2 regions of the Endozoicomonas sp. ALD068 genome follow, and region 2 is predicted to be linked to the other one. Evidence: predicted binding sites of a transcription regulator. Region 2 holds the regulator's gene; the other holds the start of a gene.
The links. Region 2 encodes sigma-54, which starts transcription at its own class of promoters, with help from an activator protein. Its sites were predicted from a motif close to TGGCACNNNNNTTGCTNT; they were not measured.

Region 1 (15,397 bases), 4.1 Mb from region 2:
GACTACCTTGCCCAGGTTCAGGCTGTCCACCATCAGGCCAGACTGGGGGGTGAACTGGTGCACACTCAGGGTATCGTTCGACTTGGCGACGATCTGCCCGGTGGCTTCCACCTGCCAGTTCTTAAAAGGTCCTGACTCCACCGACAGGTTTTCGCTGACCACCCGGGTGTTATCCCAGGCCTTGTCCGGTATCCACAGCCGGTAGCCACCGTTGGTATCGGCCAGGAGGCTGCCGGAGTGCGCCTGCACATGCCTGAAGACGCCGACTCTGGCTATCTTTGCCTTTACTTCTGCCTTTTCCAGCGCTCGCTTCTCGCCTGCAGGGCGGATCAAATGGAAACCGGAGTCCAGCCGCTGGATACCACCGGGGCGATTCACGTCGGTGCTGAAGTAATACAGTTTGCCGGAGTGCCGACTGAACAAAATGTAGTAAACAGTCTGGCCCCGAACCACCACCTTGTGGACCGGCAGGTGCTCTTCACGCAGTGCCCTGCGGACACGCTCATTGATCGTCCGTAAACGGCTTCCGTCGTTTCTATTGTTTGGCATGTCGCCATCCAGCAGGCTGCTCAGGAAGGTAATATAGCTTCGGGTGGCGTCGTCATAAAAACCGGTTCTAAGAAGACGGCGGCTGCCGTAGCTATCGACATCCTGCAAGGGAATCAGCCCATGGTCGGATGTCGTTGTGTCAGATGCCACTGCAGGTGGGGTAGGGGGTACACTGAGCTGGCCATCCAGGGTTTCTGCCGCAATCACCTGGTGAGCCAGCTGACCGGACGGGCTGGCCGTCAACAGGTAATAATAGGGGGCATCAAATACCAGCAATTGTGACTCATCTTTGTTCGGCACTATCTTTGAGACATGGCGGCCAAACGAGCGGGCACTCAACTCATCGAAGTGCCTGATTTCCCGGGTCAGTGCCTCTTTATTCTGAAATAACACCTGGCCGTTGGCGGAGTCAAAAAAATAGTAGCCGGTAGCCGGGTTTCCCTGGACCGGTTGCAGCTGGACCGGTTGCAGCTCGGCGCTGGCAGCAATGAGCCGGATTTCCTGATGCTTAAGGGTATCGTACCAAAGCAGGACCCGGCCCAACTGATCCCAGTCTGCTTCGGCCAGTCCCAGCTTGCCAGGGAAGCAGCGGTAGGATTTCTTGAGATACTCATTAACCTGTCGGTCACAGTCCCGCTGGTGCTGTAACCAGGCTGGGTTCTGCCGATTATTGCTCTTGGGTAGTGGGTCAAGGGCACCGTTCATCTCCCACCGGTTCGGTATTTTGGGTGACCACCCGGATGTGGTTGTGGTCCACCGGTTCGGCGCTCCGGCCATACAGCGTGCACGGATCTGAGGTGAGAAGTCGCAGTCTTTCAGCTCCAGCGGCAGGAACCGGCTGGCCGCAGTGTAACGGCTCATGATTCTGTTCAGTTTCGACGCCCTTGATGGCCCGTCATTCAGCCCGCCATTGTCGTACAAGCGTTGAATCACTTTGTGATCCAGCAGCCGCCACTCAAACTGTGCGTTGGGATCCCGGGCCACGACTTTATACGAGGGAGCCTGTTCATACCAGGAGTGTGGTCTTGGTTCAGGAAATCGGAAAAGGGTCTCACCCAGCTTGAAGTCCCGGTTATCTTCATAGGACAGGCTCACCCAGGACCGACAGTTTTGTACCTGGTCATCCCGCTCAGTAATGCAGGCATAGGGGAGCTTGCCGTCGTAGTTCAACACCCAGGTAGAGGCCGTCTGCCCCTGGGGGTGAAGGTGGATAGTGTGTTCACCGTTGGATATCAGGGCGTAGGTTTTGTTGGCCCCTTCAGGACTATACACGTCATACTTCAGAAGTCGGGAGAATGTCGATGAGACCTCGCGAAAGACGACGACGTGATCCTTGTTATCGAGATACAGTCTGCTGGTTGACCGACGGTATTTCAAACTGTCGGTATGGGTGAACATCTGGCCAAGGTATTTATAGTCGTAGCTGATGTCATCACATGAGCCATGCCCGTCGCACTCGGTATACCGGGTGTCTTTCACTTTTTTCTGGTATAACCGTTTCAGCTTGCTGTCGCTGACAGCATCCAGAAGTTTCGCACCGGGGGAACTGCTGTCTGGCGCACTCCCCAGAGAGGTCTGGTCCAAGGGACTGTAGAGGAGCTTGACCTCCCACGGGGGTACAGAAGGCATTAAAATGACCTTTTTATCGCTCATCTGCCCCAGGTTGCGGAATACCCCGTCTGAGCATTGATACCCGGTTAAACGCGACTCCGTCCGGCACAATGTCGCCAGGGCATCGTCGATCAGGTTAAAGGTGTCAGGGGAGTATTCGATCCGGTTGATGTCGCTGGCGCAGTGCCGTAAAGGAGCCTTGGGTACATAGGGTATCTTCTCACAGTTTTTCTGTTTCCAGTCGTCTTTTTTCCCGGCGATTAAGGTTGGCTTGAATGAATAGACGCCACCGTAGGTCAGGGTCTGGTTCGCCAGGTTGATAGACCGGATGTTCAGGGGCAGGAGACTTTTGCCATCCTCGCTCATCAAGGCATTGAGGGTCTGCTTGTTGGCCAGGAAGCTTTTGGGGTCCAGCTGGGCGTGGATCAGGTCAAAGATTTTGGCAGCCTCACCCGAGGCATCCTGCAACTTTTTGTAGGCCAGCTTTTTTAACTTCCTTTTATAGTTCTCCTGAAAAATACCCCTGACGTAGTGCATGATCCCGTCAATAAATGCCCCGACTGGCCCGAGGAACTCTGAAATGACGGAGACATAGGTATCCACCCACTCAAAGGTCACCATGGATTCCATGAGTTTCTTGACTTCCGGGTCCTCTTCGTTCTCGTACTCAATGAGGGTCAGGGTGAGACTGGCTCCCGGCACGGCGAGACCCAGTATGGGCACAAAACGACCGACTTTTTTACCCAGTCTGCCGACTTTTTTCAGACCGCCGGGCAACTTGCCCGACCCGGGAATATCGGGTAGCTTTGGTGGTTTCTGACCGGGGGGCAATGACGACCGGATGGCCGGGATGATTGTCTTGATCCCCTGTCGCCCGAGATTGATGATCTCAATCCCTTGCAATGCCACAGCCGTATAAAAAAGCGTCTGGCGCCCGGTATAAATCTGCTGTTGGGTGTCCGTCATATTCTGAGACGGGGGATTTTTGTAATGGTGTCCCACAGGGGAAAGCCCTGCTATCAGGTCGTAAAGGCCTATAAAAGACCTGAGCTTTTCCAGTCCGTTGGTGGAAGATTTTTTTCCTTTGACCCGGAATCCCTGACGACCCGTCCCCTGGAGAAAGCCCCGGAAGCGATCAAAGGCACCGGAGGTAAAGCGGATGTTCTTACGGGTCAGGGTATCGGGTTCCATAAAGTCCATGCGCCAGCCACGGCCATCCCGACGAAGGGTATCCAGTTGGGGAGCCATGCTGTCGGCGAGTGAGTGCCGGGCTTTAATGTCCCCCAGGGCGGTGTCAAACTCCAGCAGCCGCTGCCTGAATTCGGCTCGTTCAGAGGCCACACGTGAGAGGCTGTCTTCAGTCCGGGGCGGCACCGGAACCGAAAGGTGGCTGGGCGGCAAATAGCGGAGCGGGGGATTTGAATCCGATGGCCGGGGCGACCTCAGCACAGTCTTTTCGCCGGGAAGCAAACGGTACTCCGGTTGTCCGGTGCCCGGGGAGCGCAGCACAAGGCTTTCAATCGCCGGGCGGTCCTTCGGCATCAGATGCTGGATATCTTTCACCAGTCGTTTGAAAACCTGGGGGCTGCCACTTCTGGGTTCGACAATCAGCTTGCCGACCAGGGGTTTGCCATGGGTGGGCGAGCGGGTCATAAAGGTTTTCAGGGCGTTCAGGGCTGTGATTCCGCGGGACTGGTTGCTGCTGGCAAGATCGCTGACGGTCAGGGTGGCGATGTAGCGGTCCGGGGTAAAGTCGACCAGTGTCGTCAAAGCATGGGCAATCAGTCTGGCTGGCCGACCGAGAACGGTGACGCGGTTGCCGTCTCCCCCGGCGATGGCCGACTGAACCCGGCCATCGGGTGTGAGCAGCACATAACCGGCAGCGGGGGTAGCTTTCAGCAACAGGGGCTGACCACTCAGGGTGCCGTCTTTTATCTGCTGTTGAGCGCGGGTAAACGAATCTTCGTCCAGGGCAATGACCGAGTGCATGCCCCGGGCGTGAGCCAATGCGTCCTTGCCTTCCAGGCGACGAAACCGGGTGAAAAAATTCTGCAGCCAGCGCTCATCTTCGTTGGCGGGTTTGATCAGGGCGATATCCGTTTTTTTCCTGTCGTTGCCAAGACGGAGCTGGGTTTTGAAGCCGGAAAGTAACCGGAGGGCATACTCCAGGTTTTTGCGTCGAGCATCGCAGCTGCCGGCACCGGCTGATCTTCGAGGCCTGTCACAAGGCATCTGTAGCCGGCCTGTGAGAAGCTTGATGTTGGCGAAATCATTTTTGTATTCCTTGTTAAGTTCGGCGGCACCCAGTATCGATTTAGGATCGAGAGTGTAGATATCGAATGCCTTGACCTGTATCCGACGTTTGAGGGTTTCGAAGGCTCTGGTCTTTTCTTCGTTGCTATGGAAATTGGCCATTGCCTGCTCAAGCTGATCTATCTGATCAGGCGCGCTGAAACGCAGTGCGTAGCGCTCAAGCCACTGAGTGTATGTGTGAGAACTTAGTGCAAGGCTAAGTGTGTCTGCCAAACGAATAGTTTCTCCTGCAACCAAAGTGGCGAAAGTGGCTTTTTCAGTTTGTGGGTGTTCCTTTAATCCATGAAAGATCGCGGTTTTGAACTCAAAGTGAAATGTGTAATTTTCAGCATTTTTTCTTCGATCCCCAGGCTCATCTTCGCCTATGGCTTTAGACAACTCATCTTCGAGTCCGGCAAAGGTAGGCCTGTCTTCGATTACGACTTTGACCAAATCATCGTTGAGTTTGGCATCAGCAAACTCTCCTTTGAGTAGAGCTTCGGTAAATTCTTTTGTGAGTTTGTCATCGTTCGGATCCTCTTTGCTTGTCTTATCGATAAACTCATTTTCGAGGTCAAAGGAGGCCAACCCGAACTTGGCTCGGTATGTCACGGCGCCGCTACGGTCAAGGGTAAAAACAATGCGGTTGAGATCTGGATAGGGGGCATTTTTCGAGGTTGACGGCCCGTGAGGATCACCTGCTGACAAGAATCCTCGAATCGCAACAGCTGAGTTTGCATAGATACCTTGTTTGGCCAAGTTCCTTAAAACTTCAGGTACAATATAATTTTTCTGGCTGGTATTTAGTACACCCTCAGAATCTTCAATGCCTTGTGCAGAGTTATCAAAAAAGAATTTTATGGTTTGTACTCTGGTATTTTTTGGGATCAACGTTCCCAAAACCGCTGATAGCTTTAACATTAAGCGCTTGTAATAGAAAGTATCATATAGATTCAAGTCGCTATTATAGAAATGAAGGCTTCCAGTCATGATGACTTTAGTGTCTTCGCCAATATTTTTGAGCGTTACTCCTGACACTTTTTGAAGTGTTATTGTTTCTATTTGATTTGAATCAACAGCATTGTATAAGACGCTGTTTTTTTCAGTGCGGTACTTATTATAAAGTTTAAAGCAATGTATTAAAGAATCGCTTATGCCTTCTATGTTTTTATCTGAATAATGAACGATTATTAATCTTTCATATGATTTCTGACCACTTGTTGGTGACGAGTTAAAACCAAGGTTTCTAAAACTTCTGTTATAAAAGAGATTATTCGCTATGAAGTAGTTAATTGGAATGATTTTGATGTCTTTTGGTTTTTCAAGATTTATTAATCTTTCAAAAGCATCATAACCTAATTTTGCAGTAATGATGCAGTTAAATTTGTCGATATCATGCCGAAGATCAGTTGATATGGTTGCAATTTTATCGATGTCATTATCAGAGATAATAACTTTTCTTTCCATATAGAATTTATGAATAGCCTTCCTTATCTTTAATGTGATTTCTTTTTTTCTTAGTGATGATTTTTTTAAATTTTCTACAGTCTCATGAAGTAAACAGATTTCATCAAGTAGTAGTTTGATTGTTGGGTGTCCTTGGCGAGAGGCCACCATCAGGGGCTGGATTGAATCATCAAGAGCTATAGTGGGAGTATCATATTCAAAATTTACTTTCTTACTGAAGAATAATTTATTACGGCTATACTCCTTTAAGTCATATTTCGGCAGACTATGGAATAAATCACTAATACTGCTTTCTGCTACGATACCTTGAATTCGAGTGATTTCTTCTCTCGACAGGGTTGTACCGTATCTCTCAAAATAAGGGCTGGGATCTGAAATAGTTCCATCTGAAAACATTTTTTTAAAAAGAGCATGTAGCTTGGCACTTTCGAGCTGCTTTTCCTTCTCAGAAGTCACTGCCGTCCCCGATATAGGATCAAGGGAACTGCTTCTTTTTAGAAAGGGGTGACTGTTCATTTCCGGTAGTAGTCCTTTATCAATATATACCCCTCCTAGTACGAATTTTTGACTCAGCCCGATAAATCTTTCGATGATTAAACTGTTAGTAAAGCCTAAACTGTATCTGATAAAATTTTTATATTCTTGATCTAGGTTTTTCAGCTTTTTATGAACAATAGCGTTGCTGATTAAATTTTTAATTTTATCTAAAGAATTATTGATTTTATTCCATTGGATGACAAATTCCTTCTTTACACTGTCTGGAAGATCAGATTCCATTATATTTAATTCTTCTATTTCACTGCTTTCTCCCATAAAGTTATCAATTTTTTGCCAGATGCTGTCTTTCAGCCGAGCAATATCACCGGGGTCATCTTTTTCGATAGCGTTATTGCTTATCTCGGAAAACAGCAGCGAATATAGAATTTTTTGGTATATCAAACGTTCGGGGGCCCAGACATTGATTTTATAATCCGGGTTAACCTCGGCCCATATTTTTAGAAAAGCAAACTCCAAACCTTCAATAGGGCTGACAATACTAACATGAATTAATTTGGGTACTTCGTGATTTGGCATGATAACACCTGAAGGATTGACCCACACGATCTCCAGAGGGGGGGCGATACTTGCCCTTTCACTGACGTGATCAAAAGGCTCAGAATGGGAAAAAAGCGCAAGATGCAGTTTAGTACGGAACTCCGTCAGGTTCCTCATGAAATCTGCAAACAATTCTCCGGTATAGCTCAATAGCTTGATTCATATCCTCTGTTCAATGATTCGATCTATCAAGAACTGATGAAAGGGGTAGGGGGGAGGGACAGCGTTTGAATTTCCTGATATTTTATTTGCATTCAATGTCGTTTATTGCACAACTACTCAAACCAAAGCGGCGGGAGCGTCCAGGGATCGACGCTATGGCCTCCTGCTCTGTCAGGAGGATTCAGAATCAAAGCGGTTTTTTGCAGGCATGTGTGCGGGCCATGTATCTTAAGGAAGTGTTTTGTAGGAGAGGTAAAAATAGCAACTGGTAGTGCTATAGGGAGTGCTATAGGGTACAGTCGCTGCTTTTGGAGTGAATAATGAGTATTGAAGTTTGGTTTCTGTATGTTGTTTCAATCTTTGTAGTCATACTCATTCCTGGTCCTCTATCTCTGTACATGGTGTCCAATTCTATTAACTATGGGGTTATCAGATCCTATCCGGCATTTTTGGGTGGTACGCTGGCTTCATCACTTTACCTGGTTATTTCGGCCACTGGTCTTGGGGCCATTCTTACGGCTTCGGAAAACATGTTTCTGATACTGAAACTGATGGGAGTTCTTTATCTGGTTTATCTGGGGGTTAATACCATCAGGAAGTCGATGGCTGACACTACCAGTAAACGTCTCAATGATTGTTCTTTGCAGTTTCCCGGCTTCAGTAATCTGTTTAAAAAAGCTTTTCTATTGGGAGCCAGTAATCCAAAAGATATTATTTTCTTTATGGCTTTCTTGCCTCAGTTTATTAATAGAGATCAGGATCTTGTGCAACAAATATTGATCATTGTAATGACTTGGGGTGTAGTGGATTTGGTTTGCAAGCTTCTCTATGGGCTACTGTCAAAATCTGTGAAACCTATGCTGAGTACAAAAAAAAGTATGTTGTTATTTGAGCGTTCTACAGGGGGGCTCTATGTTCTGGCGGGTATCGCTGCCGTGTTGGTTGTGAAATAGAGAGCCAGGCCGAAGAGTATCCGGTGGCTGTGTTTTGTTTCAGTGGCCCATTGTGGACCACTGAAACAGAATGATCAGGTCACATCAATCATGGTGACACTGCCGTCAGGCATCACTTCGGCCATCTGACCCTTGGGTTCTTCCATCAGGAAGAGGGTAAAGAAACCCAACACTGCAGTGCCTGCGATAACCATGAAGAAGGTGGAGTAGTCCACCAGAGACAATACTGTCAGGTAGAAGACAGCGCCCACGTTACCATAGGCTCCTGTCATACCGGCAATTTGACCTGTGAGTCGACGCTTGATCAGGGGTACAGCCGCAAATACCGCACCTTCACCGGCCTGTACAAAGAAGGAGCAGGCCATGGCAGCAACAACAGCAAGAACCAGTGGCCAGCTGGAATCAATGATACTCATCATGTAGTAACCACCGGCCAGGCCTGCAGTGAGAACCAGCAGAGTGATCTTGCGGCCAAACTTGTCACTGAGTAATCCTCCGCCCGGACGGGACATCAGGTTCATGAAGGCATAAGCGGAAGCGACCAGACCCGCCATGACCGGATCCAGTTCAAAGGTATCTGCAAAAAACAGAGGTAGCATGGACACCACGGCCAGTTCAGAACCGAAGGTAGCGAAGTAAAGAACGTTCAGAACGGCCACCTGCTTGAACTGATACTGGTGAATAGCTGGCACAGGCTCGGAGAAAATGTGCTTGTTGACCTGCCAGACTTTCCAGACATCAAACAGGTAGATAGCAGTCAGACCGACATAAATAGCCGTTGAAATCCCGGCACTCAGCATGGCAACACCCTTAGGTGAAAGCTTCCAGGTCAGCAGAGCCAATGCCGCATACATCGGAATCTTCATGATCAGCAGCAAGGCAAAGTCGCCTTTGCTGGTGACTTCCATGGCGCCAATGTTCTTGGGGCGGAAGTAGGTAGCACCTTTAGGGGTATCTGTGACGTTTATGTAGAAGACGACACTGAACAGCAAGGAGATTAATCCGGTCAGGCCAATGGCGTAACGCCAGCCATCTTCTCCACCAAAGAGCAGTGCAATGGTGGGCAGAGACATGGCAGCAGCAGCAGAGCCAAAGTTGCCCCAGCCACCGTAAATACCTTCTGCGGTACCCAATTGGCGAGCGGGGAACCACTCAGATACCAGACGAATGCCGACCACAAAGCCTGCACCAATAGTACCCAGCATAAAGCGGGCTATGGCGGCCTGGGTAAAGTCATCTGCCATGGCATACATAAAACAAGGAATACTGCAGATGGCCAGGAGTCCGGAATAGACTTTTCTGGGACCGTAAACATCAGTGAGCATACCGATGATGACTCGAGCCGGAATAGTGAGGGCTACGTTCAGAATCAGCAGGGTTTTCAGTTCTTCACGAGTCAGGCCCAGAGACTCGGAAATAGCCAGGGCCAGAGGCGCATGGTTAAACCAGACCACAAAGCTAATAAAGAAGGCAATCCAGCTAAGGTGCAGAATCTTGGTCTTCCCGCTAAAAGAAAACAGGTTAAATGAATCGGGGTTGCTCATACATCCTCCTTGTTTAAGAAATTCCCCAAGCAAAAGCAAACATCAGGCCAATATGATAAATGCACCGATTTGACTTGCATTTTTATGCGTATTTAATGAATTTTCTCTTCTATGCAAGAAAGTTCTTTATTTGAGTGCGGGAAGTTTCTGAGTATTTTTATTCTGCTCACCAAAATGGTGCTCTTTAGCTGTTTGATTATTTCTGCGTGCATTATTTTTGTGCGAGTAGCTAAAGTCTCAGGAAAGAATTTCCTGTTTTTATCGTGTTTTGAAAGTGGGCACGGCAGTTGCATAGGCACAAGAATTAGAAAAGAGGCTGGCTCTAAAGGATGCAGTTGTTCCGGCCCAATGCTAGATACTAAAGAGGATGTCTGGGATGATCGGAAAAGAAACCCTGGTGGTTGTCGGTAACGGCATGGTAGGTCACCGCTTTCTGGAGAAACTGGTAGATGCTGGCGGCCTGAAACGCTTCGATGTGGTGGTATTTGGAGAAGAGATCCGTCCTGCCTATGACCGGGTTCATCTCAGTGAATTTTTCACAGGTCGCTCAGCGGATGACCTGTCTATGGTTTCTGAAGGCTTTTATGAGCAGGAAGGCATTAATCTTGTTCTTAATGAAGCCATTACATCAATAAATCGTGAGTCCTGTGAAGTAGTGACAGCCAGTGGCATGACTCAAAAGTACGATCAGCTGGTACTGGCGACAGGCTCCTATCCATTTGTTCCTCCCGTACCCGGGCATGACCGTAAAAACTGTTTTGTCTATCGTACCATCGAAGATCTGGAAGCGATTAAAGAAGCTGCCCGTAACAGTAAGATCGGTGCCGTTGTGGGTGGCGGTCTGTTGGGGCTTGAAGCAGCAAAAGCTCTGAAAGATCTCGGGCTGGAAACCCACGTGGTCGAATTTGCTCCCCGTCTGATGGCTGTTCAGGTGGATGATAGCGGTGGTGCCATGCTCAGACGCAAGATCGAGGGTCTGGGGGTCACGATTCATACCTCCAAAAATACCCGACAGATTGTTGATGGTGAAGGCGCTATTCACCAGATGCAGTTCGCTGACGGCGAACAACTGAATACCGATATCGTACTGTTTTCAGCCGGTATTCGCCCAAGAGATGAGCTGGCGAAAGCTTCCGGACTGGAGTTGGGTGAGCGAGGCGGTATCGTTATAGATAACGACTGCCGTACATCTGATGAACGTATATTTGCCATTGGTGAGTGTGCACTCTGGAGTGGCCGTATCTTTGGTCTGGTGGCACCGGGCTACCAGATGGGGCAGGTGGTTGTAGATCAGTTGACGGGTAAGAACGGTAATCAGTTTACTGGTGCCGATATGAGCACCAAGCTGAAACTGATGGGTGTTGATGTTGCCAGTATTGGTGATGCCCATGGCAATACCGAAGGTTCCCTGAGCTACCAGCTGATTGATGAAGAGAAAGAAGTTTATAAAAAACTGGTGGTTTCCAGAAATAAGAAAAAGGTTCTGGGAGCTGTATTGATAGGCGATGCTGAAGAGTACGGCAGCCTGTTGCAGATGATGCTGAATGACATGCGTCCCCCGGAAAATCCTGCTGAACTCATTCTGCCTCAGACCGATGGTTCTGCAGCGACAGGTTTGGGCGTGGCTGCTCTGCCAGAAACGGCTCAAATCTGTTCCTGCTATGACGTCAGTAAAGGTGATCTGGTCAACGCGGTAGCCGGTGGCTGCATGGATATGGGGTCACTGAAAGCCGAAACCAGTGCCGGAACCGGCTGTGGTGGCTGTACGGCTCTGGTCAAACAGGTTCTGGATCATGAGCTGACGGAGTTGGGTGTTGAGGTCAAAAAAGATATCTGTGAGCACTTTCCACACTCCAGGCAGGAACTCTATCACCTGGTTCGTGTCGGTGAATTAAAGTCTTTCGACGAAGTTCTGGCAAAGCATGGCAAGGGGCGTGGCTGCGATATCTGTAAGCCCACTATTGGCTCAGTTCTGGCTTCCTGCTGGAACGAATATGTGTTGAAAGATCAGCATGCTCAGCTGCAGGATACCAACGATTATTTTCTTGGAAACATGCAGAAAGACGGCACTTATTCCATTGTGCCAAGGGTTCCGGGCGGTGAAATTACGCCCGATAAACTAATCACCATTGGTGAAGTAGGACGGGACTTTAACCTCTACACAAAAATCACCGGTGGCCAGCGTATCGATCTTTTTGGTGCCCGTGTGGAACAGTTGCCAGAGATCTGGAAACGTCTCGTCGATGCCGGTTTTGAAACTGGTCATGCCTACGGTAAATCACTGCGTACCGTGAAATCCTGCGTCGGCAGTACCTGGTGTCGTTATGGGGTGCTGGACAGTGTCAGTATGGCGATTGCAGTTGAAAATCGCTACAGGGGCGTACGTTCTCCTCACAAAATCAAAATGGCTGTGTCCGGATGTACCCGTGAATGTGCTGAAGCCCAGAGTAAAGATGTGGGTGTTATTGCCACGGAAAAAGGCTGGAACCTTTACCTCTGCGGTAATGGTGGCATGAAGCCTCGTCATGCCGACCTGTTTGCCACCGAGCTGGATGATGAAACGCTGGTCAAATACATCGATCGTTTCCTGATGTTCTATATTCGCACTGCAGATCGTCTGCAGCGTACTTCTGTCTGGATGGAAAATCTGGAGGGTGGTCTCGATTACCTGCGCGAAGTGATTATTGAGGACAGCCTGGGTATCTGTCAGGAGCTTGAAGATGAGATGACCTACCTGGTGGGTACCTATCAATGTGAATGGAAAACCACCCTCTCAGATCCTGAGAAACTCAAACGTTTCAATCACTTTATTAACAGTGATGAAAGCGACACTAATGTGGTGTTTGTGAACGAGCGAGATCAGATTCGTCCGGCTACCCGTGACGAAAAAATTGCCCTTAAACAGCTGTAAACGAAGTGCCTATAGCGCTGAAAAACAGGAGACTTTAATCATGACTCAAGTGCTCACAGCCAGTACAGCCAATAAAGGTTGGACAACCGTTTGCAGTGAAAGTGATCTTATTCCTAACCTGGGTGTTTGTGCTCTGGTGGATGGTGTGCAGGTTGCGTTGTTTAAAGTAGACGACCAAGTATATGCATTGGATAATTATGATCCATTCAGTCAGGCCAATGTTATCTCTCGTGGTCTGGTAGGTGATCTGGAAGGGCGTCTGGTAGTGGCATCGCCCATTTACAAGCAGCACTTTGATTTGACTACGGGTCAGTGTCTGGAAGATGAGAGCGTGGCGCTGAATGCTTATCCCGTAGAAGTGGTGGACCAGAGGGTTCAGGTCTCACTGGTATCGGTTTCCATTGAGGCAGCCTGATATGACAGCGGTATTCAAGGCGGCTGACGTTAGTCGTCAACCGCCATTGCAGCGGAAGCTGCTGGTGGTGGGAAATGGCATGGGCTCAGTCCGTTTTCTGGAAAAGCTGGTTGAGCAGAGCGGTCATCAATATCAGGTCACCGTCCTATCTGAAGAACCCTGCCCGGGCTATAACCGAATCCAGTTATCCAAACTGTTGGCAGGCAGCGTCGATCTCCGGGGGATTCAGCTGCAGCCTGAGTCCTGGTATCAGGATCAGGATATCAATCTGTTATCGGGCTGTGACTATCGGGTTAGTGATCTCAATCTTGAGTTGAAGCGAGTCGAGACAGAGGGTGGTCAATGTTTTGATTATGATCATCTGGTCCTGGCGACGGGATCTCTACCCAATCGTATTCCCGTACCTGGGGCCGACCTGGAAGGCGTTATGGCTTTCAGGAATCTCGATGATGTTGAGCAGATGCTGACCGCTTCATCCGGTCCTGAGGCAAAGGCTGTGGTGATTGGTGGCGGACTTCTGGGGCTTGAATGTGCCAGTGGTCTTGCCAGACGGGGCATGAAAGTCACCGTGGTGGATACCATGTCCATTCCCATGGCCCGACAACTGGATGAAAAGGCCGGTAAGCTTTTGCAAGGAGCACTGGAAGAAAAGGGCATTGAGTTTCGTTGCAGTGCCATGCTCGATTCCTACACGGGCAAAAATGGTAAAGTGACTGGCGTGCAGCTGAAAGATGGCGAGTGGTTGCAGGCTTCGCTGGTGGTCGTCACTGCAGGGGTTCGGCCCAATATAGAACTGATCAGGGAAACCGGGCTGGAGTGTGACAGAGGTATTCTGGTGAATGACAGAATGCAAACTTCTGACCCTTCAGTAACGGCAATTGGTGAGTGTGTTCAGTTGAATAGTGACCTGTTTGGGCTTGTGGCGCCGGTTTATGGGCACGCTCAAGTGGCCGTGCATCGCCTGTTGGGTACCTCGGGAGAGCGGTTTGAGCCGGTTCCGATTCCTACCAGTCTGAAAGTTGACGGTATTGATCTGTTTTCCAGTGGACAGTTTGTTGCGCAAGAGAGTGATGAAGAGATCATCATTGATGCTGCAGGGGTTGGCATCTACCGAAAACTGGTGATCCGTGATAATAAGTTGATGGGGGCTTTGCTCTTTGGAGATGCTTCCGATGGTCTCTGGTATCAGGAATTGATGGAAACAGGACGGGATATTTCAGATATTCGCGACCGACTTGTTTTCGGCAAACGTTATCTGAATTCCTAGGAAACTATTAATAAAGGAAGTATGTCTATGTCTGGCAGCATCGATATCTGCAATAACCAGCAACAAGTCATCCATACGACGTGTGCCTATTGCGGTGTTGGCTGTGGTATCAAGGCGACGGTCACCAATAAAGATTTGCATCTTGTAGATATAGAAGGCCGCAAAGATCACCCCGCTAATTTCGGGCGCCTTTGTTCAAAAGGCAGCGCTCTTGGGGAAACGGTTTCTCTGGAAAATAGACTGCTAACGCCTTTTATAGGTGAACAGAGAGTCAGCTGGGATTTTGCTCTGGATGAAGTCGCTGAGCGACTGAAAGCCACAATAGAAGAGTACGGGCCTGAAGCGGTGGCTTTATACGGCTCTGGTCAATTACTGACAGAAGATTACTATGTGGCCAACAAACTAATGAAGGGTTTTATTGGTTCCAGCAATATGGACACCAACTCACGCCTCTGCATGGCTTCTACGGTAGCAGGTCAGAAGAGATCACTGGGTTCCGATACGGTTCCCGGCAGCTACGAAGATCTTGAATTGGCCGATATGATTGTTCTGGTCGGAGCCAATACGGCCTGGTGTCACCCGGTATTATTCCAGAGAATAAGAGCTGCAAAAGAGCAGCGTCCGGACATGAAGGTGGTTGTTATTGACCCCCGTGCCACTGACACCTGTGATATTGCAGACCTGCATCTTCCGCTGAAATCAGGCACGGACACCGCTCTCTTTAATAAGTTATTCAGTTATCTCGATAAGCACAATAAGCTGGATCAGTCGTACATTGATCAGCACACCCAAGGTTTTAATGAGGCTCTGAAAGCCGCCAGAAAAATAGGAAGCTTTTCAGAGGTCGCTGAACTTTGCGGGATTGAAAAACCTGCACTCAAGCAATTTTGTGAGTGGTTTGCCGGGACCGATAAAGTTGTCACGGCCTGGTCTCAGGGTGTGAACCAGTCGGTTGCTGGCACCGATAAAGTCAATGCCATTATCAACTGTCACCTGATTACGGGTCGTATTGGTAAGCCGGGATCTGGACCCTTGTCGCTTACAGGTCAGCCTAACGCAATGGGAGGGCGAGAGGTTGGAGGTCTGGCCAATCAGCTGGCTGCCCACATGGATTTTTCAAACACAGACGAT
Region 2 (15,397 bases):
CCGATGGCACAACCGCCGGGCAAAGAGACTTCAGCACGACCGAACCGGGCCAGCAAAGGCCCCAGAACCAGAATGGAAGCCCGCATGGTTTTTACCAGCTCATAGGGCGCTTTCAGCTGCTTGATGGTGCTGGCATGAACTTCAACGTTCATACGCTCATCGACCATCAGATCGATACCCATGCAGCCAAACAGCTCAAACATGGTAGTGATGTCGTGTAAATGGGGAAGGTTGCAGACAGTAACAGGATCATCCGCCAGCAGGGTTGCTGCCAGAATAGGCAGTGCAGAGTTCTTGGCACCGGAGATACGGATTTCGCCATCCAGACGCGTACCACCAGTGATAATCAGTTTATCCATCATAGTTTCACCTGTGATTCGCTGGTTAGGCCTGACGCTGCGCTTCTGAAGGTGTCTGGGTGATCATGGTCACCGCATGAATGGCACCACTGGCGATCAGTTCATTGAGGTGTTTGTACACCATCTGCTGACGTTTGATAGGCAGGGCCCCTTCAAACTGGTCACTGATAATGGTCAGCCGAAGGTCACACCCTTCTCCTTCTACCAGAACCTCTGAACCCGGGAAACTCTCTTCCAGCAGCGCCTTCACTTCGGTGGCTTGCATGCATTCACCTCTCAAAACAGTCATGAGCCGGAAAGACCGCCTCACGCCTTAAAAGCATAAACACAAAAACACCACCCAACAGCGGTATTTTCATGAAAAAATAACAACCACTCAACAAGCCCGTACTCTTTGTACGTACTCGCGGGCAAATCGATGGATCATATCGGACATTGACTGTACTGACCAGTCCCGAAAGGAGACTGGTAGCGAATAAACAGGCAAAAGGGCGTCACTCACTTGCATTTAATCAGGAAGCAGAAGGGCAAGTGCTTTCCTGCAGAATCGACGCTATTCCACAGACCTTGGCCAGGGCAGCAAGCTCCTCCGGTATGTCAGAAAGGCAGAGATGACCACCTCTACTCTGAGCCAGCCTGATCCAGGACAGGCAAACAGACAGGGTTGAGCTATCCCCTTTATGCAGTTGCCCAAGGCTGACTCTCAGGACGCCTCCGGGAGCTACGTCCTCTTCCAACAGCTTACGCCCCTCACTCTCCACCTCGACAGCATTATCAAAATTAACAATCCCGTTAAGAGAAAACTGTCCCGGTGCCAATCGTTCAAGCTGCATGATTTTGATTCCTGAATGCTCATAGCAAAAAATGGACAAAACTACTTCTTGCTGCTGCCGTCTGCTGAAGCCGACATGATAGCAGCCCAGTTATCTATCACGTAGGATACTTTCTTGTGCTTTTTCATAGCGTCTGCAAACTGGCTCTGGAATTGCTTGGCAATATTGATTCCTTCGATTGTCACGTTACGCAGCTTCCAGCGACCATCAACATGCACCATTGAGTAAAAGATCTCGACCGTGTTGGTGCTGGTACGAACCTTCATCCTGACGGGTATACGGCTGATTTGACCTTCCTGATATTTTTTCAGCAACTCAGGTGAGGTTTTATCCACACTCTCGATAACCAGACTAGTGTCGTCCAGAGACAACAGTGCCTTGCCATAGAAACGGATTAAACTATCCTTAAATACCGACTCAAACTTCTCAACCTGTTCAGGATTGCGATGAGCGTACTTGCCCATGACATAGCGGGCTACCTGGTCAAAAGCCACCACCGGAGATAAAAGACGATCGACTTCCTTGAAAAAACCTTCAGGATCTTTCTGGTACTGCTTCTTGTTCTTATTGAAAGTATCCAGCAACTCGGAGGTAATCTTCCTGACTTCCACTTCCGGGGGCTGCAAAGCGGGCGCAGCATAAGATACACCCATCACCATCAGACAGACCAGGGTCGTCATGAATTGTTGAACAGACTTTACCATTTTCATCATTGATTCCATCATCCTCTACAGGCTTTATATATTGGAGTTAATAGCCTTTAGTCCTTATCGACTGAACCCAGAAGGAATTTGCCAATCAACTCCTCCAGGATAACAGCTGACTGGGTATCCTCGAAGCGACCACCGGGCTTGATGTAGTCAGTATCTCCACCAATGCTGATACCAATGTATTTCTCTCCCAGCAGCCCTGCCGTCACGATAGAGGCAGTGCTGTCGACAGGAATGTTATTTATATGGGAATCGATTTCCATATCGACCTTTGCCATATAGGTCTGCTTGTCGAGCTCAACCTTGGTGACCCTGCCAATGATGACACCGGCCAGGGCTACTTTAGCTCTCGGCTTGAGGGCTCCAGTGTTATCAAACATGGCAGTCACGGTATAGGTTTGCTTGCCGCTTTCCAATGAAAGACCACTGACTTTTAGCGCCAGTACAACCAATGCCAGCATCCCGGCCAACATGAAACCGCCGACACTTATCTCTACCGTTCTCATCCGCATCTTAGAGTTCTCCAAACATGACAGCGGTCAAAATGAAATCCAGCCCCAGAATGGCCAGCGAAGAATAAACAACAGTCCTTGTTGTGGCCCTGCTGACCCCCTCTGAAGTGGGGATGGCATCATATCCTTGGAATACCGCTATCCAGGTCACGACAAAACCAAATACAAGACTTTTGATCAGCCCATTCCCTATATCCGCCGCCAGACTGACCGAAGCCTGCATAGTGGCCCAGAAAGAACCTTCATAAATACCCAGCCAATCCACGCCAACCATCACAGCTCCCAGTATACCGACCAGACTGAAAATGGCGGCCAGCAATGGCATGGAGATCACCCCTGCCCAGAAACGAGGCGCAATGACGCGCTTGAGTGGATCAACCCCGATCATTTCCATACTGGACAGTTGTTCTGTGGTTTTCATCAACCCTATTTCAGCCGTCAGAGCCGAACCTGCTCGTCCAGCAAACAACAAAGCTGTAACTACCGGCCCGAGTTCTCTCAAAAGGCTGAGAGCCACCATCTGCCCCACGGCATCTTCTGAGCCGTATCGTATCAGTATGTTGTAGCCCTGCAAGGCCAGCACCATACCAATAAACAGCCCTGACACGGTAACAATAATCAGCGACATGACACCGACACTGTATAACTGCTGAATCAACAAGGAGAATCGGTTACTGAAACCGGCTCGGGAGAAAATAGCCAGTACCAGAAAAATGCCTGCCCGGCCCATGGATTGAATCTGATCCAACCCAAAACGGCCGAGCTGCGATAATCTGTCAAGAATACCTGTGCTCATCCGGTCTCCCCACCCAGCAATACTTCTTTATAATCCGGTGCCGGATAATGGAATGGCACAGGACCATCAGATAGTCCGTTCATAAACTGTTTAACCCGGGAATCATTGGAATTCATAAGACGCTTCGGCTCACCCTGGCCAATAACTTCACCATCGGCTATCAGGTAGAGGTAGTCGGAGATTGACGCTGTTTCATGAAGATCGTGTGATACCACAATACTGGTAATATTCAGTGCTTCGTTCAACATTCTGATCAATTTTACCAGCACACCCATGGCTATAGGATCCTGCCCTACAAAAGGCTCGTCGTACATCACCATAGCCGGATCCAGTGCAATGGCTCTGGCCAGTGCCACACGACGGTTCATTCCACCTGACAGTTCTGCCGGCATCAACGACCAGGCCCCCCTTAGCCCTACCGCCTCCAGCTTCATAAAGACAATATCCCGAATCATCGGCTCAGCCAGTCTGGTATGAATGCGCAGAGGAAAGGCAACATTTTCAAACACCGACAAATCGGTAAAAAGCGCACCACTCTGAAAAAGCATGCCCATCTTACGACGGGTACGAAACAACTCTTCACGGGAGAGCAGATCGAGATTCTGGCCATCCACAAAGATCTGTCCGGAGTCAGGGCGAAGCTGACGTCCGATCAAACGTAATAACGTCGTTTTACCAGTACCCGATGGCCCCATAATACCCACCACCTTTCCTCTGGGAATGGCGATATCAACATTCTTGAAAATCGTTCGATCGCCTCGATGAAACGTCAAACCACGGATCTCAATAAAGTTATCACTTGCCTTTGTCATTGGAAGGCTATTCCTTGTCTATGTGTGGACTGCACTCAGTAGCAACCGCCGTCCCCTGGTAGCTTACCACCAACCCGCATCTAATTATGGCGACTTTCAGCTACCTTTTGAACTGTGGGAACGTATCCTTATCAGTATCACTGCATCCAAACAGCTTCTTTACCGGCTTTTTACTATCTTTTCACTATCAACAGACTTAGACTGGGCTTTTTTATCTAGAGTCCGTACTGGCAGAACAATGCTATATGAACCGATCCGTTCCGAGAATGACTGCTCCCTTTCTGATAATGGTTTTTTCACACAATAATGACTGAATAAAATCATCTTGCCGCTTCCAAGGTAAAAAAAAAAGTATCTCAGCCAATCATCCTGAATTAGAGAAGAGAATTTATCCTATGCTCATTGCCCTTGCTGCCATCCTGGTGGGTTTCATTATCCTGACCTGGAGTGCAGACCGTTTTGTTGCCGGTGCCGCTGCTACGGCCAGCAATCTGAACGTCTCAAGAATGTTAATCGGCCTGACAGTGGTCTCCATAGGCACCTCTGCACCTGAAATTCTGGTCTCTCTATCGGCTGCACTGCAAGGATTCCCGGGACTGGCCGTGGGCAATGCCATGGGTTCAAACATCGCCAACATCGGCCTGGTTCTGGGTGTTACTGCCCTGATAGCCCCCCTGCCTGTTAAAGCGGCTCTGACCAAGAGAGAAATTCCCCTTCTGTTGGTGATAACTATTATTTCCGGTCTCTGCATTGCCAATGGTTATCTGGGTCGAATAGATGGTTTGATTCTGCTGGCAGGCCTCGTCATTACCCTTTACCTGATGATCCACTGGCAGAAACAACACCCGGATGAGGCAGTGGTGGAAGATGAAGACATTCCAGAGCTGTCCTCAGCAAAAGCCTGGTTTATGCTGGGTTCTGGTCTTTTACTGTTGCTGGGCAGCTCACAGCTACTGGTATGGGGGGCCACCGAGATTGCTAAGGCCATGGGCATCAGCGACCTTGTGATCGGGTTGACGATTGTTGCCATTGGCACCAGTCTGCCAGAGCTGGCCGCATCCATCACCAGCGCTCTGAAAGGCCATCATGATATTGCCCTGGGTAATGTGATCGGCTCAAACACGTTTAACCTTCTGGCGGTTCTCTCCATGCCCGGACTGGTAGCTCCCGGAGCACTGGATCAGGCAGTTATCCTGCGGGATTATCCTGTTATGCTGGGCATGACAATATTGTTGACCCTGGTCTGCGTGATTGGCAGGAAACCTCGACATTTGGGCAGAATGACAGGCATTGCGCTGCTCTCAATATACTTTCTCTATGGTGCCTGGTTATTCATTCAGCACTGACTTTTTCAGGCAGGGCTGACCGGTCAGCTCTGCCTCCCGGGCTTCTCCATTTTAGCCCGTGTTAAGACTATCCTGCACGGCAACTGCTCCTGCATCCATGCGGTCGTGCGGTTGCGATAAGGTCTATAGTATCGGAATCAGGAGGAACTGATCATAGTGCACAGGTTTTAATGCAGAAATCCCGAACTGTTACTGTGGCGAAAGGCACTATAGAATAGCCGTGTCACAACTAATCTGTACGTAATATGACTACTGACGAGCCGTTCATCTCAATTGGTCGCCGCACCGTTACCATGGAACTGGAAGCTGTTCAGAGCCTGATAGACAGGATCGACAGCAGTTTTGCCAATGCCTGCCGTGTTATGCTTGAATGCCGTGGCCGGATTATTGTCGTTGGCATGGGCAAGTCGGGACATATTGCCCGCAAGCTTGCTGCAACCCTCGCCAGCACCGGCACCCCTGCCTACTTTGTACACCCCGGGGAAGCCAGCCATGGTGATATGGGAATGGTCACCCATGAAGACGTGGTTCTGGCTCTTTCCAATTCTGGCGAAACCAGCGAAGTCATTACTCTATTGCCCCTGCTGAAAAGACTGGGCACCCCCCTGATCAGCATGACCGGCAACCCGAATTCAACACTGGCGAAAGATGCTGAAGCCCATCTCAACACCGGGGTGGAAAAAGAAGCATGTCCTCTGGATCTCGCGCCTACCTCGAGCACGACCACAGCCCTGGTAATGGGCGACGCACTGGCCATTGCCCTGCTGGAAGCCCGCGGGTTTACTGCAGAAGACTTTGCTTTCTCTCACCCTGGTGGCTCTTTAGGTAAACGACTGCTTCTGAAAGTAAAAGACATCATGCACATTGGCAGACGGGTACCAGAAGTTCCCCTGGGCACACCAATGAGCGAAGCCCTGCTGGAAGTTACTCGCAAAGGCCTGGGCATGACCGCCATTGTCGATAACAAACGCCATGTCATTGGCATTTTCACCGATGGTGACCTGCGTCGGGCTCTGGACAAGGGCGTCGACCCCAAATCCACACTGATTGATGAAGTGATGACCAGCCACTGCAAAACCATCCACCCCGAGATTCTTGCGGCTGAAGCCCTGAAGATTATGGATGACCGGAAAATCAATGCTCTGATCTGTGTTGATGATGACAATGAACTGATCGGTGCCATTAATATGCACGACCTACTGAAGGCGGGCGTTGTATGATCAGTTCTTCACTACAATCTGCCGCCGCCAGGGTTCGTTTGGCTGTTTTTGATGTCGATGGTGTTCTCACTGACGGCAAACTGTTGTTTGGTGAGCATGGCGAATCAATGAAAATATTCAATACTCTCGACGGTCATGGCCTGAAAATGCTCAAGCAGTCGGGTGTAAAAACGGCCATCATCACCGGCCGTCGATCCGTATTTGTTGAAAAACGAGCCTCCGACCTGGGCGTAGATTTTCTCTATCAGGGCCGCGAAGACAAGTTTGTCGCTCTGAAAGAATTGCTTCAGGAAGAAGGGCAAGGTCTTAGCCTGGATGAAGTGGCCTACATCGGAGACGATCTGCCAGATCTTCCAGCCATTCGACAGGTTGGTTTTGGCTGCAGCGTTCCTAACGGGCACTACTACGTTCGTGAACACTCACCTGCTATCACTACTAATCGTGGCGGCGAAGGTGCAGCCAGAGAATTTTGTGATTTCATTCTTAAAGCCAAAGGCAAGCTGGATGACATGCTGGCCAGTTACCTGAAATAGAGAGTTAAAATACCCAAAATATCGCTGTGATAGTTTTCCACCATTACAGCGATACCTTTCCATTCAAGCGTTTCTTTGACGACAAGAAAGCACTACCGTTCAACTCTTCTTACGTAAGGCCGACAGCGAGTGTCTAGTATTTGAAAACATTCGTCTGCAGCCCCTGATGATCAAATAAAATCATGGTAAACTGAATTCATTTGCTGCGAAAATGCTGCCGACTGCACAAACCGGGCATCATTTTCCTGAATGGCCTTCTTTTGTCGGTATCTGCCTTTGCAGACTCTGACCAGATTGTGACCCGGAGCCAATGATCTGATGCCCAATCGGAACCTGATAATGATTGCTTTTCTGATGCTGATAATGGTCGGCGTTGGCTATTGGGCTTATGACAGCAAACTCCATGTTGGGGTTCAGAAAAAACAGCCTCTGGTTCGTGAGAACGCTGACTACTATTTCATTGACACCAGGGTCACCCAGTACAACAAAGAGGGCGAACTGGATTACATACTGGTCTCAGACAGTATCACCCATTACCCGCACAATGACACAACGTTGCTGCAAACCCCTCATCTGGAGAATTTCAATACCCCCGGAAAACCCATGGTGGCCGACGCCCTCTATGGCAAACTGTTGCCCGGCAGCGAGGATATAGAGCTCTGGGATGATGTGGTGATGACCCAGACGAACCTCGGCAATGGTAGTAAGGTTCGAATAGACACTGATTTCATGACCATATACTCTGAAAAGGATCTGGCAGTCACTGATCGACCGGTACTGATCACCAACGACACTGGACGTACGCGCGCCATTGGTATGGAGGCTTTCTTCAAGGAGAGTCTGGTTAAACTCAAGTCTAGGGTAAGAGGATTTCATGAGCCAAAGCCATGAACAGGCCAAGCGCCTTGATCCAAATGAGCGGCCAGACAGAAAGAGTCGTCGCAGAGGGGTCGAATATTACCTGATGCTGGGGGCCACGGTTCTGCTTCCAGTCATGGCACAAGCATTGCCATCTGACCGGCAGAAGCCTATTGAGATCGAGTCCAACACCGCCGATATCGATAACAAGAAAGGTGTATCCATCTATAAAGGCAATGTTGTGATGATTCAGGGCACCACCCGAATTACCGGAGACAAGGTGACCATCTATTCCGTCCAGCAGGAAGTTAAAAAAATTGTGGCAGAAGGCGACAAGGAAAGAGCTTACTACGAAGAACAGCAACCTGATGATCAGGGCATTCTGAAAGCCTGGGGTCATACTATCGATTATCAGGTGGCTGGCGATAAGATCCAACTGATCAAGCAGGCGCAGTTGACCCAGAAGGGTGATACCTTCACAGGTGAACGCATTGATTATGACCTGACCAAGCAGACCGTGAATGCCAAGGGCAGTGAGAACAAAAGCAACCCGGATGGTCGGGTCAAAATGATTTACCAACCCAAACCTGAGAGCAAGCAGTAGTACTCATATCCCATTACACTCACTGCTCAACGACTGAACAGGCTTGAAAGGGCTGCCAGAAAAACGACAGCTAACTTTTAAACAGGAAGACAAACTCCGGATGGCAACGCTTAAGGCAGAACATCTCAGTAAAAGCTACAAAGGCAGACAGGTCGTCAAAGATGTATCTCTGGCTGTCGACAGTGGTCAAATTGTCGGACTTCTTGGCCCCAACGGGGCAGGTAAAACTACCTGCTTCTACATGATTGTAGGTCTCGTAAAAGCAGACGGTGGACAGGTTGACCTTAGTGGCCAGAGTTTAACTCACGAACCTATGCATGGCCGGGCCAGAGCTGGCGTAGGTTATCTGCCACAGGAAGTTTCTATTTTCAGGAAATTGACGGTCACCGATAACCTGCTCTCGATATTGGAAACCCGTTCCGACCTTTCCCGGAAAGATCGCATCGCAAAAATGGAGTCATTGCTGGAAGAGTTTAATATCAATCATATCAGGGACAATCCGGGTATGAGCCTTTCCGGTGGTGAAAAGCGCAGGGTAGAAATTGCCCGAGCTCTTTGCACTGACCCAAAATTTATTCTGCTCGATGAACCTTTTGCCGGTGTTGACCCCATTTCTGTTGGTGACATCAAGGCCATTATCACGCACCTGAAAGCCCGGGACATCGGAGTCCTGATTACCGACCACAATGTCCGGGAGACACTGGATATCTGCGAGAAGGCCTACATTGTCAGCGAAGGCACTATTATTGCCGAGGGTGATAGTCAGACTGTCCTGGCTAATCAAAAGGTTCGTGACGTTTATCTCGGGCATCAGTTCAGTCTCTGATCATCTCTTGACTGGTCTCGCGAAAGAAGCGGGCAAAGATGTTGAGCTGATTTATTTTCATACTCTTGTTCTGAATGTTGCATGGCTGACTTGATGAATCACTTTCCCGAAGCTTCAGATGTGATTATAATCCCAGTGACATGGAGAGTAGCCCAATCAAAATAATGAGCAGACACTGAGATATAACTGTCAGGCGCTGATGGCATCAAATCTGGCACCCTCAGTGCAGACACCGAAGTAAAGGTATACAGTTGCCTATGAAGCCATCCTTACAGCTAAAAATGGGCCAGCAGCTGACCATGACACCTCAGCTGCAGCAGGCCATAAGGCTTCTGCAACTTTCCACTCTGGACCTTCAGCAGGAAATCCAGGAAGTTCTTGAATCCAATCCGATGCTGGAGTCTGAAGAGTCCGTTGAAGAACCACCTGCATCTGGTGATGAAGGGGAACAGCCTGTTGACTTCAATGAAAAAGCAGAACAGCCCCCGGAACCAGAAGAGCCCCAGTGGGCTGACAGCATACCCAATGACCTGCCCGTTGACTCCGGATGGGATGATGTCTATTCCAGCCTGCCCGCTGCAACCGATGAAGAACATGATCCTTTTGCCCGCTCCCGGGCCAATGAGTCCCTCCAGGACTATCTGGAATGGCAGTTAAACCTGACTCCCATGACTGACAGAGACAGGCTGATGGGCCTGGCTGTGATCGAAGCCATCAATAATGACGGGTACCTCACTCACTCCCTGGAAGAAATTTATCTCTCGCTACAGGAACAGGTAGAGGAACTGGCGTTTGAAGAACTTCAGGTCATGCAACGACGGATTCTTCACTTTGATCCGGTGGGTTGTGCCAGCGCCAACCTGAAAGAATGTCTCGAAGTTCAACTCAATCAACTGCCACAAGAAACCCACTTCCTGAAAGAAGCACGTCTGCTGATCCAGAATCATCTACAGGCTCTGGGTAGTCGTGACTATGCCCAAATCATGCGGCGTACCCGTCTCAAAGAACATCAACTGAGGGAAGCCCTTAGCCTTGTTCAAAGCCTCAACCCGAGGCCCGGATCAGAAATCGGCCAGGCGGACACGGAATACGTCACCCCCGATATTTCGGTCACCAAAGTCAGGGACCGCTGGGCGGTTGAACTGAACTCAGAATCCCTGCCCAGACTTCGCATCAACAACAATTACGCCTCAATGGTGCAACGTGCCAACAACAGTCGTGACAATGTCTTTATGAAGAACCAGCTGCAGGAAGCCCGCTGGTTTCTGAAAAACCTGCAAAGTCGTAACGAAACCTTACTGAAAGTAGCGGGCAAGATTGTTGAATTTCAGAAAGATTTTCTGGAGCAGGGTGAGCAGGCCATGAAGCCCCTGGTGTTGGCAGACATTGCTCAGGCGGTGGATATGCACGAGTCCACTATTTCCAGGGTCACTACACAGAAATACATGCACACTCCAAGAGGCGTGTTTGAGCTGAAATACTTTTTCTCCAGCCATGTCAGCACAGCCACTGGTGGAGAGTGCTCATCAACAGCCATCAGAGCCTTGATTAAAAAACTGGTATCCGATGAAAACCCTAAAAAACCACTGAGTGATAACAAAATCGCCGGCTTGCTGGGGGACCAGGGGATCAAAGTGGCCAGGAGAACCATCGCCAAATATCGTGAATCAATGAATATACCGCCATCGAATGAACGCAAGCAGCTTATCTGAGCCTTCAGCGATTGAGGTAACAAGCCCTTATACCACAAATCGCCCCATAGATTTTTTGTCTCAGAACAGCGCTAACTGTCATTGACAGTGATAGACTTTCAATCAGGGTTGCCCGTACAATCCCGGGGGCAGTCCAATGTCGAGAATCGGGATCAGCAGGAGAGCGTTACATGCAAGTCAACATCAGTGGACATCATGTAGAGGTGACTGAGGCTCTGAAAGATTATGTCACCAAGAAACTCGACCGCCTTGCCGCCCACTTTGATCAGATTACAAACGTTCAGGTCACTCTGAGTGTTGAGAAACTGAAGCACAAAGTGGAAGCGACTCTACATGTTCGTAGGGCGGATATTAATGCAACCGCTGAGGCTGAAGATATGTACGCTGCCATTGATGACATGTCGGACAAACTGGATCGACAACTGGTAAAACACAAAGAGAAAACGCTTGACCGGCTACAGGGTGCCAACGGCCGCCTGTAAGCATCGATCGTTGTATGATTATTGAAAACATTCTAACCCCCGGGCGCACCCTCTGCGATGTGCAGGGGGCCAGCAAAAAGAAAATCCTGGAAATTGTTGCGGAAATCATCAATGAGCATGTTCCCGCTATCAAAACCAAGGATCTGTTTAACAAGCTGATTAACAGAGAGCGACTCGGTACCACCGGTTTGGGCAAAGGCATAGCCCTGCCTCACTGTCGCTCCAGTGCTTGTCAGCATCCTACCGGACTTCTGATCAAACTGTCTGAACCCATAGATTTTGACTCTGTGGACAAGCAGCCGGTCGATCTGGTGTTCGCACTTATTGTTCCGGAAGAAAATACTCAGGAACATCTCAATATATTGCAGGCTGTCGCTGAGCGCTTTCAATCAGAAGTATTGTTAAGTCAGATGCGAGCGGCAGAAAATTCCGAGGCACTTTACAGCATCATCTGTTCCCCCGTTTAACGACTGTAGATAAAAAATATTTTGCTTGCTGATCTGATAACAGAAGCAGGCAAAATGTTTCTTGCTCAGAAATCCTTTCTTCTTCACTTTTGTCACTACAAAGCCTATTTATCCTTCAAAACTGCATGGAATAGAAATATCCGGACTATGCTAGAAATAAAAGAAAGCGACTGGTTCTAATCTCATTAGGTTTTGATAGACTTGCCTCACTCGGAACCAGGTGAGAGACCTGTTTACACAGTCAAACAATCGGGAAGGACACACCATGAAGCTGGTCATCATCAGTGGACGTTCAGGCTCCGGCAAAAGCTCCGCCCTTCACGCCCTTGAAGATGAGGGTTTTTACTGTGTAGACAACCTTCCTGCCAGCATGCTGAATGATCTGCCAACCAATCTTAAAAGCAACCTGGTCGAACCGCACCGTATGGCTGTCAGCCTCGATGTTCGTAATGTGCCCGGCTCTCTGGAACGCTTCCCGACATTGTTGGAAAAGTTGAAAAAACAGGGGGTTGAGTGTCAAGTAATCTTTCTCGACGCAGACAGCAACACCCTGATGAAGCGCTATAGTTCGACACGCCGTCGCCATCCTCTGAGCAATGACAAGGTTTCCCTGACAGAAGCCATTAATCTGGAAAAGAAACTGCTGGCCCCACTGGCTGAAGAAGCTGATATTAGGCTGGACACTTCGCCACTGTCTGTCCATGAAATCAGAGAACAGATAAGACAACGACTCTGCGGCTCCACCAGCAAAAGTATGACCCTGATGATTCAGTCCTTTGGCTTCAAGCACGGTATGCCAGTTGATGCCGACTACGTCTTTGATGTTCGCTGTCTGCCTAATCCTTTCTGGGTTGAAGCCTTAAGATCCTTCACTGGTCAGGATCAGCCAGTTAAAGATTTTCTGGCATCAGAACCCATGGTGAATGAGATGTTTGAAGATCTCAGCACATTCGTGGAAAAATGGTTACCAAGGTTCGAATCCGGACAGCGCAGTTATATGACGATTGCGATCGGATGTACCGGGGGGCAGCACCGTTCCGTATTTATTAGTGAAAAACTGGGCGAGTGGCTCAAAGAACGTTTTGACTGTGTTCAGGTCAGACATCGGGAGCTTTCCAAATAATGATCCAGAAGCAGATCACCATTATTAATAAACTTGGTTTACATGCTCGGGCAGCATCCAAATTTGTTTCTACAACGACGGCTTTTGCCAGCCAGGTGAAGGTGAGCTTTAACGGCCGTGAAGTGGATGGGAAAAGTATCATGGCCGTCATGATGCTGGCTGCTGGAAAAGGCTCTGTCCTTGATTTGACATTTGAAGGCCATGATGAAGAAGAGGCCTGTTCGGCTCTGTGCAATCTGATCAATGATTTTTTTGAAGAGGGTGAGTAGTCACCCTTTTCATCATTAAATCCCTGTTTATACTGGTCTCTCGAAAAGCTTTGCCAGAGATTGAAAGCCCGGCAAAGCTAACAAAGAATGACATGTGAAATGACTGAGTCTGACTATCAGACTTGATGGTTAAAAGAACAGAAGTTCGATACTCAGACACTTCTACCAAAAAAACCGGATACGCATCTATGGTTCAACAGCTACAACTGAGTATCGGAGACAAGGCATTTCAGGAGCTCAACGAAGCCCTTGAGCACGGTGTTTCTCCTGAACTCAGGCGTATGCTGAATGGTCTTCCGGCTCCGGATGCGGCACACCTGCTTGAATCTTCCCCTCCCAAACTTCGCAGCCTTCTCTGGCGCCTGATCGATCGAGAGATGGAAGGCGACGTATTGCAGGAGCTGAGCGACGAAGTCCGGCAGTTTTTCCTGGACAGGATGAATGTGGCAGAACTCAAAGTCATTACCGAAGGTCAGGACGTTGATGACATAGCTGACTTGCTACAGCAGCTACCCGACGCCATCACCCGAAAAGTGCTGGATTCTATGGACAGCCAGGACCGGCAACGGGTAGAAGCCGTTCTCTCTTATCCGGAAGACACAGCCGGTGGACTGATGAATACTGATGTCATCACCATCCGACCCAGCAGTACGCTTGATGTTGTGCTTCGTTACCTCAGGCGTCACAAGGATATTCCGGAGATGACAGACAGTCTGTTTGTCGTCAACCGCAGAGACGAATACATTGGGGCATTGCCTTTATCCGTTCTCCTGACCACATCCCCTTCAGCCACAGTTTTTGAAGTAATGCAGACCGATCTGAAACCTATCGCTGCCGATATGGAAGACAGCCAGGTTGCGCAATTGTTTGAACGGCAGGATCTGGTATCAGCACCAGTAGTTTCGGAGCATGGTCAGCTTCTAGGCCGCATTACGATTGACGACGTGGTAGATGTTATCCGGGAAGAAGCCGAACACTCCATGATGAGCATGGCAGGCCTGGATGACGATGAAGACACCTTTGCTCCCGCACTGAAGACAGCCCGTCGGCGTGCAGTCTGGCTGGGTATCAACCTGATAACAGCCTTTATTGCCGCTTCTGTCATAGGTATGTTTCAGGCTACCATAGACAAGGTCGTTGCCCTGGCTGTCCTGATGCCCATTGTTGCAGGAATGGGCGGCAATGCTGGCGGACAGGCTCTGACCCTGGTGATTCGGGGCATGGCACTGGGCCAGATCAGTCGGACCAACCTTCGATGGCTGCTCAGTCGTGAATTAATGGCAGGGTTTCTCAATGGCATACTCTGGGCTGCTCTGGTTTCCCTGATTGCCTACTTATGGTTTCATGACCCGGTCATTTCTCTGGTGATCGCCTGTGCTATGATCATCAATCTCAGCACTGCCGTTATTGTCGGTGCCAGCCTGCCCGTTGTTCTCAAATCCATGAACATAGATCCCGCATTAGCTGGCACCATAATACTAACGACAGTGTCCGATGTTGTTGGATTCCTATCCTTTCTGGGACTGGCGGCCTTGTTTTATGGCTGACACTGCAGTCTGTCTGCTAACTCTTTATCATTGAAACAGCTTTAACTGATCCTCAGTAGCGACATACAGCGGTGTCATCCCCAAAACCCTGGCTGCTGGACATTTGCAGGTCGGTTTTTTGGCAGTATCACTTGACTCACTATCAAACCCGCTTCCAGTGCTTTATTTTCAGCTTTGCTGACTGTTCGGATCTGGCTACCCTCTCTGCCGGGCTCCAAAATGATCACACTATTTGGATCAATACCCTCATTATTCAGTATTGCTTCACTGTGGGTACTTATGATGATTTGCCTTCTCCTTGTTTTTGTCTTTCTTTGAATTCGATCAATCATCAGGGGAGTTTGCTGCACTATGGAGTGATAATTCTGGCTCTTCCAATAGCAGAACC

Region 1: the regulator sigma-54 is predicted to act here: its motif matches at 9,950-9,967, upstream of nirB (nitrite reductase large subunit NirB).

The regions. Positions count from the first base shown of each region.
Region 1 is NZ_JBLYNU010000004.1:2,728,572-2,743,968, reverse strand. It holds gene ACO6V5_RS09535 (hypothetical protein) at 1-7,131, opposite strand, end outside; gene ACO6V5_RS09530 (LysE family translocator) at 7,497-8,129, shown strand; gene ACO6V5_RS09525 (NarK family nitrate/nitrite MFS transporter) at 8,204-9,673, opposite strand; gene nirB (nitrite reductase large subunit NirB) at 10,050-12,584, shown strand; gene nirD (nitrite reductase small subunit NirD) at 12,625-12,999, shown strand; gene ACO6V5_RS09510 (NAD(P)/FAD-dependent oxidoreductase) at 13,001-14,266, shown strand; gene ACO6V5_RS09505 (molybdopterin-dependent oxidoreductase) at 14,294-15,397, shown strand, end outside.
Region 2 is NZ_JBLYNU010000004.1:6,871,855-6,887,251, reverse strand. It holds gene murA (UDP-N-acetylglucosamine 1-carboxyvinyltransferase) at 1-359, opposite strand, end outside; gene ACO6V5_RS24890 (BolA family protein) at 385-624, opposite strand; gene ACO6V5_RS24885 (STAS domain-containing protein) at 872-1,192, opposite strand; gene ACO6V5_RS24880 (MlaC/ttg2D family ABC transporter substrate-binding protein) at 1,234-1,905, opposite strand; gene mlaD (outer membrane lipid asymmetry maintenance protein MlaD) at 1,953-2,414, opposite strand; gene mlaE (lipid asymmetry maintenance ABC transporter permease subunit MlaE) at 2,416-3,210, opposite strand; gene ACO6V5_RS24865 (ATP-binding cassette domain-containing protein) at 3,207-4,022, opposite strand; gene ACO6V5_RS24860 (calcium/sodium antiporter) at 4,418-5,368, shown strand; gene ACO6V5_RS24855 (KpsF/GutQ family sugar-phosphate isomerase) at 5,614-6,588, shown strand; gene ACO6V5_RS24850 (KdsC family phosphatase) at 6,588-7,121, shown strand; gene lptC (LPS export ABC transporter periplasmic protein LptC) at 7,440-8,012, shown strand; gene lptA (lipopolysaccharide transport periplasmic protein LptA) at 7,996-8,583, shown strand; gene lptB (LPS export ABC transporter ATP-binding protein) at 8,684-9,409, shown strand; gene ACO6V5_RS24830 (RNA polymerase factor sigma-54) at 9,667-11,121, shown strand; gene hpf (ribosome hibernation-promoting factor, HPF/YfiA family) at 11,292-11,603, shown strand; gene ACO6V5_RS24820 (PTS sugar transporter subunit IIA) at 11,618-12,070, shown strand; gene rapZ (RNase adapter RapZ) at 12,336-13,193, shown strand; gene ACO6V5_RS24810 (HPr family phosphocarrier protein) at 13,193-13,462, shown strand; gene mgtE (magnesium transporter) at 13,651-15,009, shown strand; gene ACO6V5_RS24800 (hypothetical protein) at 15,084-15,341, opposite strand; gene ACO6V5_RS24795 (AAA family ATPase) at 15,334-15,397, opposite strand, start outside.